One region of the Streptomyces sp. NPDC048353 genome, then DNA from elsewhere that is predicted to be linked to it. Evidence: riboswitches for the same ligand, from Rfam matches in the RefSeq annotation. Region 1 holds a riboswitch; the other holds the start of a gene.

Evidence for each region. Region 1 has a riboswitch for S-adenosylmethionine ahead of ACZ6RC_RS04075 (aminotransferase class V-fold PLP-dependent enzyme). Riboswitches for the same ligand answer to the same signal wherever they lie in the genome.
Region 2: it holds a riboswitch for S-adenosylmethionine, as region 1 does, so the genes downstream of both, thrC (threonine synthase) here and ACZ6RC_RS04075 (aminotransferase class V-fold PLP-dependent enzyme) in region 1, are expected to answer to the same signal.

The regions. Positions count from the first base shown of each region.
Region 1 is NZ_JBVJGU010000001.1:911,549-918,413, reverse strand. Features, by position in the region: gene ACZ6RC_RS04095 (NYN domain-containing protein) at 1-850, opposite strand, end outside; gene ACZ6RC_RS04090 (hypothetical protein) at 885-1,127, opposite strand; gene ACZ6RC_RS04085 (rhomboid family intramembrane serine protease) at 1,315-2,049, shown strand; gene ACZ6RC_RS04080 (Lrp/AsnC family transcriptional regulator) at 2,046-2,327, shown strand; gene ACZ6RC_RS04075 (aminotransferase class V-fold PLP-dependent enzyme) at 2,418-3,782, opposite strand; SAM riboswitch class IV at 3,943-4,059, opposite strand; gene trpD (anthranilate phosphoribosyltransferase) at 4,147-5,211, opposite strand; gene qcrB (cytochrome bc1 complex cytochrome b subunit) at 5,368-6,865, opposite strand, start outside.
Region 2 is NZ_JBVJGU010000002.1:107,310-114,174, forward strand. Features, by position in the region: gene ACZ6RC_RS05850 (ABC transporter substrate-binding protein) at 1-32, shown strand, start outside; gene ACZ6RC_RS05855 (DUF3263 domain-containing protein) at 205-423, shown strand; gene otsB (trehalose-phosphatase) at 447-1,289, shown strand; gene ACZ6RC_RS05865 (alpha,alpha-trehalose-phosphate synthase (UDP-forming)) at 1,424-2,800, opposite strand; gene ACZ6RC_RS05870 (hypothetical protein) at 2,858-3,370, opposite strand; gene ACZ6RC_RS05875 (glucosyl-3-phosphoglycerate synthase) at 3,457-4,410, opposite strand; SAM riboswitch class I at 4,532-4,677, shown strand; gene thrC (threonine synthase) at 4,694-5,983, shown strand; gene ACZ6RC_RS05885 (MoaD/ThiS family protein) at 6,013-6,291, shown strand; gene ACZ6RC_RS05890 (cold-shock protein) at 6,686-6,865, shown strand, end outside.

The DNA.
Region 1 (6,865 bases):
GCGCCAGCTCGCGGCGCAGCCCCTGGGCCGCGTCCAGGACCGTGTCGAGCAGCAGCCGCAGCCGCATGTCCTCCACCGAGCGCCCCTCGCGGGCGGACCGGCGGCTGGCCTCCAGGGCGGCCTCGACCTCGGCGAGCCGGGCCTTGAGCCGGCGGCTCTCGCTCTCGGCGGAGGAGACCTGGGCGGCGGCCTCCGCCCTGACGGAGTCGATCTCGGCCTGGGTGCGGCGCAGGGCCGCCTCGCCCCGCTTCACATCGCTCTGGGCGCTGCGCAGCTTGCGGTGAAGCGATTCGGCTTCCTTGCGGGCCGCCTCCAGATCGTGGCGCAACTGCTCGGTCTCGCCCCGGCCGCGCTCCTTGGCCGCGGCGACCTCCTCGCGCAGCCGCTCCAGTTCGCGGCGCCCGGCCTCGTCGGCCCGCTCGGCGTCGGCCCGCTGGACCTCCTCGCCGGCGGCGGCGACCAGCTTGACCCAGCCGGCGGGCCGCAGCACGTAGGCAGCCGCGGCGATGTCGACGGGGTCGGCCGCGGCGGGCGGGGCCCCCGACTCGACAGTCCCGGCCAGCTCCGGCTGGGCCTCCCTGAAGCGCTCGCCGATCCGCTGCCGGAAGAGCGGGTCGCTCTCCAGGGCGGCGGCCATGGCGTTGCCGGCGAACTTGGCGCGACGGGTGGGGGTGAAGCGGGCGTACTGCCGCAGCGGACCGGGCAGCTCCGCGACGGTCAGCCCGCCGAAGGCGTCCGAGACGATCGCGACGACCCGGCGCCGTACGCCTTCCGGCAACGGCCGGTCGAGCGCCTCGGCGGCGTCACCTGCCGCGCCGGCCGGCTCGTCACCGTGCGCGGGCTGCTCCACGATCCGTCACCCCTATGTCGTTCGCACCGCTCCGTCAGGAAGCGGTGCCGGGCCTGTCCACCAGCTCGATCTGGTCCACCGCGTTGCACCACCGGCAGCGGACCGACTCGATGGTCTCACTGACCACCTCGCGCTCCTCCACCTTCGGCTCCCCGGCGAGGTCCAGATGGACGTACTCGACGACCTTGGAGGAGCGCGTCACGTCGAACCGGGTCAGGTTGCCGCAGAGTGTGCAGCGCCAGCGGGTCTCGGCGGTCGGCAGGGGAACCGTCGTCATCGGGCCGTCCTCTTTCATGTGCGGGATGCGGGAGCCGCGGTGCGCCGTCGAACTGCGGTGGTACTGCTCGTCACCCTACGGCCTCGGGGGTCCACGCTGCGCGGGTGGAGCCCGGCTCGCGGGCGGCCGCCGGGCGCCCCGGCGAGGCGCTCTGTCCAGGTCGGCCCTGGTACGCCATGATCTGTCCATGATCGACTGGCGGGCGGCGGCCCTCGGCGCGTGGCGGGGTGCCCGGAGCGGCCCCAGGGTGACCTACGGCCTGATCGCCGTCTGCACGGTGACCTTCCTGATCGGCCCGGCCTCGGGCCTCAATCCGGTGTACGGCGGCGGGGACGCGCTCCTCGCGGCGCAGAGCACGTACTTCCACCGCTGGGGTGTCCTCCCGGCCGAGCTGACGAGCGGCGAGCCGCGCGCCCTGCTCACCCCGCTGACCGCGCTCTTCGTCCACGGCAGCTGGCTGCACCTGCTCGGGAACATGCTCTTCCTCTACGTCTTCGGCGCGATGGCCGAGGAGCGGATGGGGGCGGCCGGGTTCCTCCTCTTCTCCGTCGGCTGCGGCTACCTCGCCCTGCTGGGCTACGCCGCGGTGCACGCGACCAGCGAGCAGACGCTGGTGGGGGCCTCGGGGGCGATCTCCGGAGTCCTCGGGGCGTTCCTCTACCTCTTCCCCAGGGCCCGGGTGACCAGCCTCTTCCCGTTCCTCTTCTTCCTGCCGCTGCGCTTCCCCGCCTGGATCGTGCTGATCTTCTGGTTCGTGCTGCAGTGGCTGGCGGCGCGCTCGGCGGGGCCGGGCCCGGGCGTCGCCTATCTGGCGCACGTGGTGGGCTTCACCATCGGCTTCCTCTACGCCTGGGGCCGCTACCACCGTGGGGATAAGGTGAAGTCCCCAGCCGCGGCGACCGAGGGAGAAAGCCAGCCGTGATCACCGCGATCGTGCTCATCAAGACCAGTGTGGACCGCATCCCCGAGATCGCGGAGTCCATCGCCGCGCTCGACAGCGTCAGCGAGGTCTTCTCGGTGACCGGTACGTACGACCTGATCGCCATGGTCCGGGTGCCCCGGCACGACGACCTGGCGGACGTCATCCCCGGCCGGATCAGCAAGATCCCGGGCGTCGAGGGGACGGACACGCACGTCGCGTTCCGCACGTACTCCCAGCACGACCTGGAAGCGGCCTTCGCCATCGGACTGGAGTCCTGACGCCGGCGCTCCACCGCCCGCCCGGCCCGGCCCGGAGGGCATGACGAAGGGGGCCCCGAGCGGAGCCCCCTTCATCCGTACGAGTGATGGTCAGCCGCGGTCGGGGACGCAGCGGCCGTCCTCGGTGCGGTACTTCCACTGCGCGCCGTCCCGGACCAGCTCCTTGACGGCCCGTACGAATCGCTCCACGTGCTCGTCCGGCGTACCGGCGCCGAAGCTCACCCGGATGGCGTTCAGCGACTTCTCGCCCGGCTCGCCCTCCGGGGCGCCGCACTCGCCCACCTGCTGCTGGTCGCCGCCGAGGAGGGTGCGGACCAGCGGGTGGGCGCAGAAGAGGCCGTCGCGGACCCCGATGCCGTACTCGGCGGAGAGCGCCGCGGCGAAGTGGGAGCTGTTCCAGCCCTCCACGACGAAGGAGAGGACGCCGACGCGCGGGGCGTCGTCGCCGAAGAGCGAGAGCACCCTGACCTCGGGCACCTCGGCCAGGCCCGCGCGCACGGTGTCGATCAGGCGCCGCTCGCGCGCCACGAGGGTGTCGAAGCCGGCCTCGGTCAGCGCCTTGCAGGCGGAGGCGATGGCGTAGACGCCGATCACGTTCGGCGATCCGGCCTCGTGGCGGGCGGCGGTGGTGTGCCACTCGACGTCCACTCCCCCGTCGGTCCGGCGGGCGACCTTCCGCGAGGCGCCGCCGCCTGCGAGGTACGGGTCGGCGTCCTGGAGCCAGTCGGCGCGGCCGGCGAGGACGCCCGAGCCGAACGGGGCGTACAGCTTGTGGCCGGAGAAGGCGATCCAGTCCACGTCCGACTCCGCGACGGAGACCGGGTGGTGGGGGGCGAGCTGGGCGGCGTCGAGGACGATCCGGGCGCCGTGGGCGTGGGCGGCGGCGGCCAGCTCCTTCACCGGCCACAGCTCGCCGGTGACGTTGGACGCGCCGGTGACGCAGACGAGGGCGGGGCCGTAGGGGTCGCGGTCGGCGAGCGCGCGCTCCAGGGTCTCGACGGCCTCGGCGGGGGTGCGCGGGGCGTTGAGGTAGGTGACCCGGGCGTCCTTCCACGGCAGCAGCGAGGCGTGGTGCTCGGTCTCGAAGACGAAGACCTCGCAGCCGGCGGGGATGGCCCGGGCGAGCAGGTTGAGGGAGTCGGTGGTGGAGCGGGTGAAGACGACCTGGTCGTCCGGGCGGCAGCCGAGGAACTCGGCGACGGTGGCCCGGCTGTTCTCGAACAGGTCGGTGGAGAGCTGCGAGAGGTATCCGGCGCCCCGGTGGACGCTGCCGTAGTACGGCGCGTAGGCGGCGACGTCGTCCCACACCCGCTGGAGGGCCGGCGCGCTGGCCGCGTAGTCGAGCGCGGCGTACGACACCTCGCCGCCGGTGACGAGCGGGACGGTGACATCCCGTCCGAGAACGGGCAGCGGGGCACAAACCGACTGGTCGGCGGCAGCGGTGGAGACAGACATGGCGAACTCCCGTACGAGGCAGGCGAGATCCCGCGCCGGCGGATACGCGGCAGCGCTGGGAGAAGAAAGAGGGGTGTGCGGAGAAGGGCCGGAAAAGGCCCTATCGCATTCGCGTGCTCACAAGAGGCTCCCTGAGGACCAGGACCCCAAGGCTTCGAGGGGTCCGCGCTTGCCGTGGACCTTGCTGTCCACGGCCTGGTCTTCACCCGGGGCACCCCGCCACGGACGGAGGGTTGCCGGACAGCAAGCCGGGGCTTCGTAGCTGTCACTCATGACCTGGCACAGAACGTATGTCAGCTGATCGTGTCCGCGCAACCCCGTTCCGCATTCCGGAACGAGGCAGCGCGGGTTGCGCAGATGTCTTCTAGGCGTTGCTGGCGGTGATCCAGCGCTCCAGCGCCTTGCGGGCGGCTCCGGAGTCGAGGGACTCGGCCGCCTTCGCGATCCCGCCGCGCAGTTGCTCCACCAGGGTGCCCCCGCCCGGCTCCAGCGCCGTGAGCGCCGCCGCGGAGTTGAGCAGCACCGCGTCCCGTACGGGACCGGTCTCACCCGCCAGCAGCCGACGGGCCACGTCGGCGTTGTACGAGGCGTCGGCGCCGCGCAGCGCCTCGACGGGGACGATGTCGATGCCGACGTCCCTCGGGTCGAACGCCTCCTCGCGCACCGCCCCGTCGCGGACCACCCACACCCGGGAGGTGGCGGTGGTGGTCAGCTCGTCGAGGCCGTCGTCGCCGCGGAAGACCAGCGCGGAGGAGCCGCGCTCGGCGAGCACGCCGGCCATGATCGGGGCCATCCGGGCGTCGGCGACACCGGTCGCCTGGGCCCTGACCCGGGCCGGGTTGGTGAGCGGACCGAGGAAGTTGAAGACCGTCCGGATCCCCAGCTGGCCGCGCGCGGCGGCCACATGGCGGAGCGCGGGGTGGAACTTCACCGCGAAGCAGAAGGTGATCCCGGCCTCCTCGGCGACCTCGGCCACCCGCCGCGGGGTCAGCTCCAGGTTGACGCCGAGCTTCTCCAGGACGTCGGAGGCACCGCTGGCGCTGGACGCGGCCCGGTTGCCGTGCTTGACGACCTTGGCCCCCGCGCCGGCCACCACGATCGCCGACATGGTGGAGATGTTGACGGTCTTCGCGCCGTCGCCGCCCGTGCCGACGATGTCCACGGACGCGCCCGGGACCTCGATGAGGTTGGCGTGCTCGTACATGGTCCGGACGAGGCCGGTGATCTCCTCGACCGTCTCGCCCTTGGCGCGCAGCGCGACCGCGAAGCCGGCGATCTGGGCATCGGTGGCCTCGCCGCGCAGGATCCGGTCCATCGCCCAGGCGGTGTCCTCGGCGCTCTGGTCACGGCCGGTCAGCAGGCCGTCCAGCACGGCCGGCCAGGAGCGGCCCGCCGTGTGAGGTCCTCCAGCGGGGGTCGCAGCGCTCATGGCAGCTCCTGGTCATCGCGTGACGAGACGAATACAAGGCCACCCTATCCACCCGGGGAGACGGCAAAGAGCCCCGTCCATCGAATGGACGGGGCTCTCGCCGTGGCGACCTCGAGGGTGCCCGCTCAGGGCGAAGCCCTGAGGGGACTCGGGTGATCAGTGGTGGCCGTGGCCGCTGGTGATCTCCTTGTACTCCTCGGCGGTGGGCTTGGCCACCTGGTTGTCCTGGCCGTAGTAGCCCCGGTTGAGCTTGATCCGGAGCTTCTCCATCCGGCCCACCTTGCGCTCGACGCCGTTCTCGTCGACGGCCGCGGGCAGCGCCGCGGGCTCGTACTGCTCGTGCGCCGTGAGCGTGTACAGCTGGCCCTGGCTGAGCGGCTCGTGGATCTCGACGAACTCACCGTGCGGCAGGCGCTTGATGATGCCGGACTCGCGACCGTGCAGCACCTTGTCCTTGTCCCGGCGCTGGAGGCCGAGGCAGATCCGCTTGGTGATGATGAACGCGATGACCGGGCCGACGAAGAACGCGATCCGGACGAACCAGGTGATCGCATTGATCGACAGGTGGAAGTGGGTCGCGAAGATGTCGTTGCCACCACCCACGAGCATGATCATGTACGCGGTGATCCAGGCGACACCGAAGGCGGTGCGCGTCGGAGCGTTGCGCGGGCGCTGCGCGATGTGGTGCTCGCGCTTGTCGCCGGTGATCCACGACTCGATGAACGGGTAGACCGCGATCGCCGCGAGGACCGCCGGGAAGATCGCCAGCGGGATCATCACGCCGAGGACCAGCGTGTGGCCCCAGAGGTTGATCTCCCAGCCCGGCATGACACGGATCAGACCCTCGGCGAAGCCCATGTACCAGTCGGGCTGGGCGCCGGTGGACACCTGGTCCGGGCGGTACGGGCCGAGCGCCCAGATCGGGTTGATCGAGGCGATCGCCGAGATGACCGCGATGACACCGAAGACCAGGAAGAAGAAGCCTCCGGCCTTGGCCATGTAGACCGGCAGCAGCGGCATGCCCACGACGTTCTTGTTCGTACGGCCGGGGCCCTCGAACTGCGTGTGCTTGTGGTAGAAGACCAGGATCAGGTGCGCCACCACGAGGCCGAGCATGATGCCGGGCAGCAGCAGCACGTGGGCCGAGTAGAACCGGGCCACGAAGTCGCCGCCGGGGAACTCCCCGCCGAACAGGAACATCGACAGGTACGTGCCGACGATCGGCACGGACAGGATCGCGCCCTGCATGAAGCGGACACCGGTGCCGGAGAGCAGGTCGTCCGGGAGCGAGTAGCCGGTGAAGCCGGTGAACATGCCCAGGAAGAACAGCAGGAAGCCGAACAGCCAGTTGATCTCACGCGGCTTGCGGAAGGCGCCGGTGAAGAACACGCGCATCATGTGCACGAACATGCCGGCGATGAAGATCAGCGCCGCCCAGTGGTGGATCTGCCGGATGAGCAGACCACCGCGCACGTCGAACGAGATGTGCATGGTCGAGTTGAACGCCTCGGACATCAGCTGACCCTGCAGCGGGACGTAGCTGCCGTGGTACTCCACCTCGTTCATCGACGGGTGGAAGAACATGGTCAGGTACACACCCGTGAGGATGATGATGATGAAGCTGTAGAGGCAGATCTCACCGAGCATGAAGGAC
Region 2 (6,865 bases), on a different contig from region 1:
GGGACGCGACGGCGGCCGAGAGCGCGGAATAAGTTGGGTCGTATGACCAACGATGTGGAGCCGGCGGGGCCGGACGAGCCCGCCGCCGGTACGGATGCCTCCGGTACGGGCGGCGGCGACGCCGACGGTACGGGCGGCGGCGACGCCGACGGTACGGGCGGCGGCGACGCCGACGGTACGGGCGGCTCCGGTACGGACGGCGGGCTGGGGGAGCGGGAGCGGGCCGTGCTCGCCGTCGAGCGGCGCTCCTGGCCCGGCCCCGGCGCCAAGGAGCGGGCCGTCCGCGAGCGGCTCGGCCTCTCGCCCACCCGCTACTACCAGCTCCTCAACGCCCTCCTCGACGACCCGCGCGCCCTCGCGCACGACCCCGTGACCGTCAACCGGCTGCGCCGGGTCCGTGCCGAGAAGGAGCAGCGCCGCTGAGGCTCCGTCGGTAGGGTCGTCCTATGGTCAGTCTTCCGCATCCGACCACGTCCGCCGGCCGCGACGGCCTGGCCGCGCTCCTCGCGCGGCCCGAGCGCGCCGTCGTCGCCCTCGACTTCGACGGGACGCTCGCCGAGATCGTCCCCGACCCCGAACAGGCGCGCGCCCACCCCGGCGCCGTCGCCGCCCTGGCCGCCCTGGCGCCCCGGATCGCCTCCGTCGTGGTGGTCACCGGACGGCCCGCGGGGGTGGCGGTACGGTACGGCGGCTTCGCCGGCGTCCCCGGCCTCGAACGCCTCGTCGTCCTCGGCCACTACGGCGCCGAACGCTGGGACGCCGTGAGCGGCACGGTCGTGGCCGCCGAACCGCACCCCGGCGTGGCCGCCGTCCGCGCCGAACTCCCCGGCTTCCTGGACCGGGTCGGCGCCTGGCCGGGCACCTGGATCGAGGAGAAGGGCCGCGCGGTCGCCGTCCACACGCGCCGCGCAACCGACCCACAGGGCGCCTTCGAGGCGCTCAAGGGCCCCCTCGGCGACCTCGCCACCCACCACGGCCTCGTCCTCGAACCCGGCCGCATGGTCCTGGAACTGCGCCCGCCGGGCATGGACAAGGGCGTGGCGCTGGCCGAGTACGTACGGGAGTCGGGCGCCGGGTCCGTCCTCTACGCGGGCGACGACCTGGGCGACCTGCCGGCCTACGCGGCCGTGGAGAAGCTCCGCTCGAACGGCACCCCGGGCCTCCTGGTCTGCAGCGGCTCGACGGAGGTCACCGAACTCTCCGACCGCGCCGACCTCTCGGTCCCGGGCCCGGCGGCGGTCGTGGAGTTCCTGACCACCCTGGCGAAGGCGGTCCAGGAGACCGGCTGACCGGCCCCCCGCCCCGCACGCCGAGGGCGCCCCCGGAAGCATCCGGGGCGCCCTCGGCGTACCGCCGCGGTGACGCGGTCGGGTGGTCGGCCCGGCCGGGGCCCTCCAGGCTCGGCCGGGCGGTCTGTGGGAGGTCAGCGGACCTCGCGCAGCGCCTCCAGCTGCTCCAGGAACCAGCGCTGCGGGGGCAGCGCCGTCGCCGCGGCCGCCAGGCGCTTGGAGCGCTCGGCGCGCTCGGCGGCCGGCATCGTCAGGGCCTCGTGCAGTGCCCGGGCCGTGCCCGTCACGTCGTACGGGTTCACCGTGACCGCGTCCTCGCCCAGCTCCTCGAACGCCCCCGCCTCCCGCGACAGGACCAGCGCGCAGCCCTCGTCCGAGACGACCGGGACCTCCTTGGCGACCAGGTTCATGCCGTCCCGGATGGGGTTGACCAGCGCCACGTCCGCCAGGCGGTACGCGGCGAGCGAGCGCGCGAAGTCGTCGTTCACGTGCAGCAGGACCGGGGTCCAGTCCTCCGTGCCGTACTCCGCGTTGATCTCCTCCGCGACCCGCGACACCTCCGCCGTGTAGTCGCGGTAGACCACCAAGTCCTGGCGCGAGGGGTAGGCGAAGGCCACGTGCACCACCCGGCCGCGCCACTCCGGACGCTCCTCCAGCAGGGCCCGGTAGGCGAGGAGGCCCCGCACGATGTTCTTCGACAGCTCCGTCCGGTCCACCCGGACGATCGCCTTCCGGTCCGGCCCGCCGATCTGCTCCCGCAGCGCGGCCAGCCGCTCCTCCACGTCCGGCCGCCGCGACCGCTCCCGCAGGAAGTCCGCGTCGGCGCCGAGGCCGTGCACCCCCAGCTCCGTGCCGCCCGTGCCGCCCACCAGGGCCGTACAGCAGGCGTCGAAGGCATCCGCCCAGCGCCGGGTCAGGAAGCCGAGCCGGTCCGCGCCGAGCATGCCGCGCAGCACCTGCTCGGCGATGTCGTCGGGCAGCATCCGGAAGTACTCCGGCGGCGCCCACGGGGTGTGCGAGAAGTGTCCGATCCGCAGATCGGGCCGCGCCTCGCGGAGCATGCCCGGGACGAGCGTCAGGTGGTAGTCCTGCACGAGGACCAGGGCGCCCGGGTCCGCCTCGGCCGCGAGGGCCTCCGCGAAGGCGCGGTTGTACGTCTCGTACGACGCCCAGCGGCGGCGGAACTCCGCGTCGAAGACCGGCTCCACGGGCGTCTGGTACAGCATGTGGTGGACGAACCACAGCACCGAGTTCGCGATGCCGTTGTACGCGTCGGCGTGCACGTCCGCGTCGATGTCGAGCATCCGCACGCCCGGCTCGGAGACCCCCCGCCGGACCGCCTGCCGGTCGCCGTCGCCGAGCGCCGCGCACACCCACACGCTGTCCTCGGAGGAGACGGCGCTCAGCCCGGAGACCAGCCCGCCACCGCCCCGGCGGGCGTCGAGAGAGCCGTCCTCCGCCACGGCGTACGAGACCGGACCACGGTTGGAAGCCACCAGCACAGAAGCCATGTGGCGAACCTAGCCCGTCCCGTAAACGCTCAAACGTGCGTATACGAACGACGGCGCTCAGTCGCCACGCCGGCCACGCGAGTCCTGCGGGCCCCGCGCGCCGGGAGCGCCGTGCACGGCCCGTGCGGCGCGCAGCGCGGCCGTCGCCACCACACCCGTCGCCGTGAGCGCCAGGGCGAGGCCGCCGAGCAGCCACAGCCGCTCGGTGCGGTGGTCGCCGGCCCGCGCCGTCGAGACGCCGGGGCCGTGCGGCACGGGGACCGGACGCCGCGCCTCCGGCGACGGCAGCCCGGGCGGCCGGGCAGCCTCCCGCACCAGCGCCTCGGCCCGCACCAGCGCCTCGGCCCGCACCAGCGCCTCGGCGCGATCCGGCACTTCGGCCCGATCCGGCACTTCCGCACGTCCCGGCGTTTCGGCACGATCCAGCACCTCGGCCGCCGGGACAGGTTCCGGTGCCGCGCCGGAGCCGTGGACGGCCGTGGCGGCCGGGCCGGCCGCCACGAGCGGCAGCGAGCCGGCGAGGAGCCCCGCGGCCCCGAGCAGCGCTCCCTTGCGATGGGTGAACCTCATAGAACGGAAATGTATGCAAAAAACATCATCATTCGAGGATGCGCCACGCGCCGGAAGGGCCGAGGACACGCCCCGTCCGACACGCCTTAGGCCACCCGGCGGTGCGCGTACTCCGCGATCTCGCGCATCGGGGGCCGCTCCTCGGTGTCCACCGCGTACGTCCGCGGCGTGAAGCCCCCGCCGCCCGCCGTCTCGTCCCGCTCGAACTGGGTCAGCCGGGGCCGCACCAGGTGGCCGCGCGAGAGCCGCAGCTGCGCGGTCCGGTAGATCGCCGCCGCCATCCGGCCCAGCGCCTGGCCGTCCTGGTGCCGGTGCTTGCGGACGCCCACGTCGACCTGGGCGAGCGCGTCCAGGCCCACCGTGTGCAGCGCGTCGACGAGGAGGCCCAGCTCGACTCCGTACCCGACGGGGAACGGCAGCCGCTCCAGGAGCGAGCGGCGGGCCGCGTACTCGCCGCCCAGGGGCTGGACGAAACCGGCCAGCTGCGGCCAGTGCAGATTGAGCAGCGGCCGGGCCACCAGCTCCGTCACCCGGCCGCCCTGGCCGGGCTCGCCGCCCAGCGGGCGGTCGTACATCGCCTTGACGAGGTCGACGCCGGGATCGGTGAGGAGGGGGCCCACGATCCCGGAGACGAAGTCGGCGGAGAAGTCCCGCAGGTCCGCGTCGACGAAGCAGACGACGTCACCGCGGGTCACCATCAGGGAGCGCCACAGGACCTCGCCCTTGCCGGGCACGGCGGGTATCCGCGGCAGGATCGCGTCCCGCGCCACGACCCGGGCCCCGGCCGCCGCCGCGACCTCGGCCGTACGGTCACCGGAACCGGAGTCGATCACCACCAGCTCGTCGACGAGCGGGACCTCGTCCGACATCAGCTCGCGGCGGATCGTGGACACGATCGCGCCGACCGTCGCCTCCTCGTCGAGCGCGGGCAGCACGACGCTGACGGTGGTCCCCCGCTTGGCCGCGAGGATCCGGTCGAGCGGCCGCTCGGCGACGGACCAGGACCGCCGGGCCAGCCAGCGCTCCACTTCATCCAGCAACGTGATCTCCATCTCGCGGGTCGGACGACCATCTCAAGCGTCCATGCCTTCGGTTACAGTCTTGAACAACGCGGATCCCCGACGCATGTCGGGGTGCCACCCGCGTTCTACAACCGAATACCGCTCATCCAGAGGGGCAGAGGGAAACGGCCCGTTGAAGCCCCGGCAACCCTCCAGTCGGTCAGTACGCTCGCCAGCGCGAGGTCCCCGGCTAGGGAAGGTGCCAAATCCGTCTCATGGCGAAATTCGCCATGGGAAAGATGAGGAGAAAGGGCCTCCCTCCATGGCTGTACAGACTGTCGCGAACACCCAGAACTCGGTCGACCTCGGTCCCGCTTCCGGGCTTTCCTGTCGCGAATGCGGCGAAGTCTTCGCCCTCGGTCCGATCTTCGCCTGCGAGCTCTGTTTCGGCCCGCTCGAGGTCGCGTACGACCTCCCCACCGGCGACCCCGAGGCGCTCCGCAAGCGGATCGAGGCCGGCCCCGCCAACATCTGGCGCTACGCCCCGCTGCTGCCGGTCCCCGCCGACGTCGCCGACAAGCCGAACCTGAACCCGGGCTGGACCAAGCTCGTCCAGGCCGACAACCTCGCCCGCGAGCTGGGCGTCGAGCCGGGCAGGCTCTTCGTCAAGGACGACTCCGGCAACCCGACGCACTCCTTCAAGGACCGCGTCGTCGCCCAGGCCCTCGAAGCCGCCCGCGCCTTCGGCTTCACCACCCTCTCCTGCTCCTCCACCGGCAACCTCGCCGGCGCCGTGGGCGCCGCCGCCGCCCGCGCCGGCTTCCGCTCCTGCGTGTTCATCCCGCACGACCTGGAGCAGGGCAAGGTCGTCATGGCCGCCGTCTACGGCGGCGAGCTCGTCGGCATCGAGGGCAACTACGACGACGTCAACCGCTTCTGCTCCGAGCTCATCGGCGACCCGCTCGGCGAGGGCTGGGGCTTCGTCAACGTCAACCTGCGCCCGTACTACGGCGAGGGCTCGAAGACGCTGGCGTACGAGATCTGCGAGCAGCTCGGCTGGGTCCTGCCCGACCAGCTGGTGATCCCGATCGCCTCCGGCTCCCAGCTCACCAAGATCGACAAGGGTCTGCAGGAGCTGATCAAGCTCGGTCTCGTCGAGGACAAGCCGTACAAGATCTTCGGCGCCCAGGCCGAGGGCTGCTCCCCGGTCTCGACGGCCTTCAAGGCCGGCCACGACGTCGTACGGCCCCAGAAGCCGAACACCATCGCCAAGTCCCTGGCGATCGGCAACCCGGCCGACGGCCCCTACGTCCTGGACATCGCCCGGCGCACCGGCGGCGCGGTGGAGGACGTCGACGACGAGCAGGTCGTCGAGGCCATCAAGCTCCTCGCCCGGACCGAGGGCATCTTCGCCGAGACCGCGGGCGGCGTCACCGTCGGCGTGACGAAGAAGCTCGTCGAGGCCGGCCTGCTGGACCCGAGCCTGACGACCGTCGTCCTGAACACCGGCGACGGCCTGAAGACCCTGGACGCGGTGGCCGAGACCTCGCAGGCGACCGCCACCATCCGCCCCAGCCTGGACGCGTTCCGCGACGCCGGCCTGGCCCACTGACCACCCCCGTCACGGAAGGCAGCAACTCCATGAGCGTCAAGGTCCGCATCCCCACCATCCTCCGTACCTACACGGGCGGTCAGGCCGAGGTCCCGGCGGAGGGCACGACCCTCTCCGAGGTCATCGCCGACCTGGAGAAGAACCACACCGGCATCGCCGCCCGCGTCCTGGACGACCAGGGCAAGCTGCGCCGCTTCGTCAACGTCTACGTCAACGACGACGACGTCCGCTTCGAGCAGGGTCTCGAGACGGCGACGCCCGACGGCGCCGGCGTCTCCATCATCCCGGCCGTCGCCGGCGGCTGCTGAGGCTCCGCATTACCCCGCGTAACCGAATTGCCCTCTCCGCTCCAGAAGCGGAGGGGGCAATTCTGCATGGTTGAGCGGGGTAGAGTTGGGGAAGCCCCCTCCGCTGCCTGTGCCGGACGCATATGAGAATGCGCCCGCACCCGACAAGATGCAGCCAATGTGTTCGAGTGTTGTGTACCTTCTGCGCACTTTGACGGGCCCGACTTGCCCCGTAAATCAGCGAATGCTCCTGAATTCTCCTTTCCGGCGTGCCCAGAATTCTCGTCCGATTGACCTGTTGCAGAGGGCAGTTGGGCAGATACATTCAGCCGCGGTCGACGCGTTCCGGCGCAGGGTCTGACCCGGGGCCGCGAAGTGCGGTCCCGCGCAAGGGCCAGTAATAGGGGAGTTAGGCATGGCTCAGGGCACCGTCAAGTGGTTCAACGCGGAGAAGGGCTACGGCTTCATCGCGGTCGACGGTGGTGCGGATGTTTTCGTCCACTACAGCGCGATCCAGATGGACGGTTACCGCACCCTTGAAGAAGGTCAGCGAGTCGAGTTCGAGATCTCGCAGGGCCAGAAGGGTCCGCAGGCG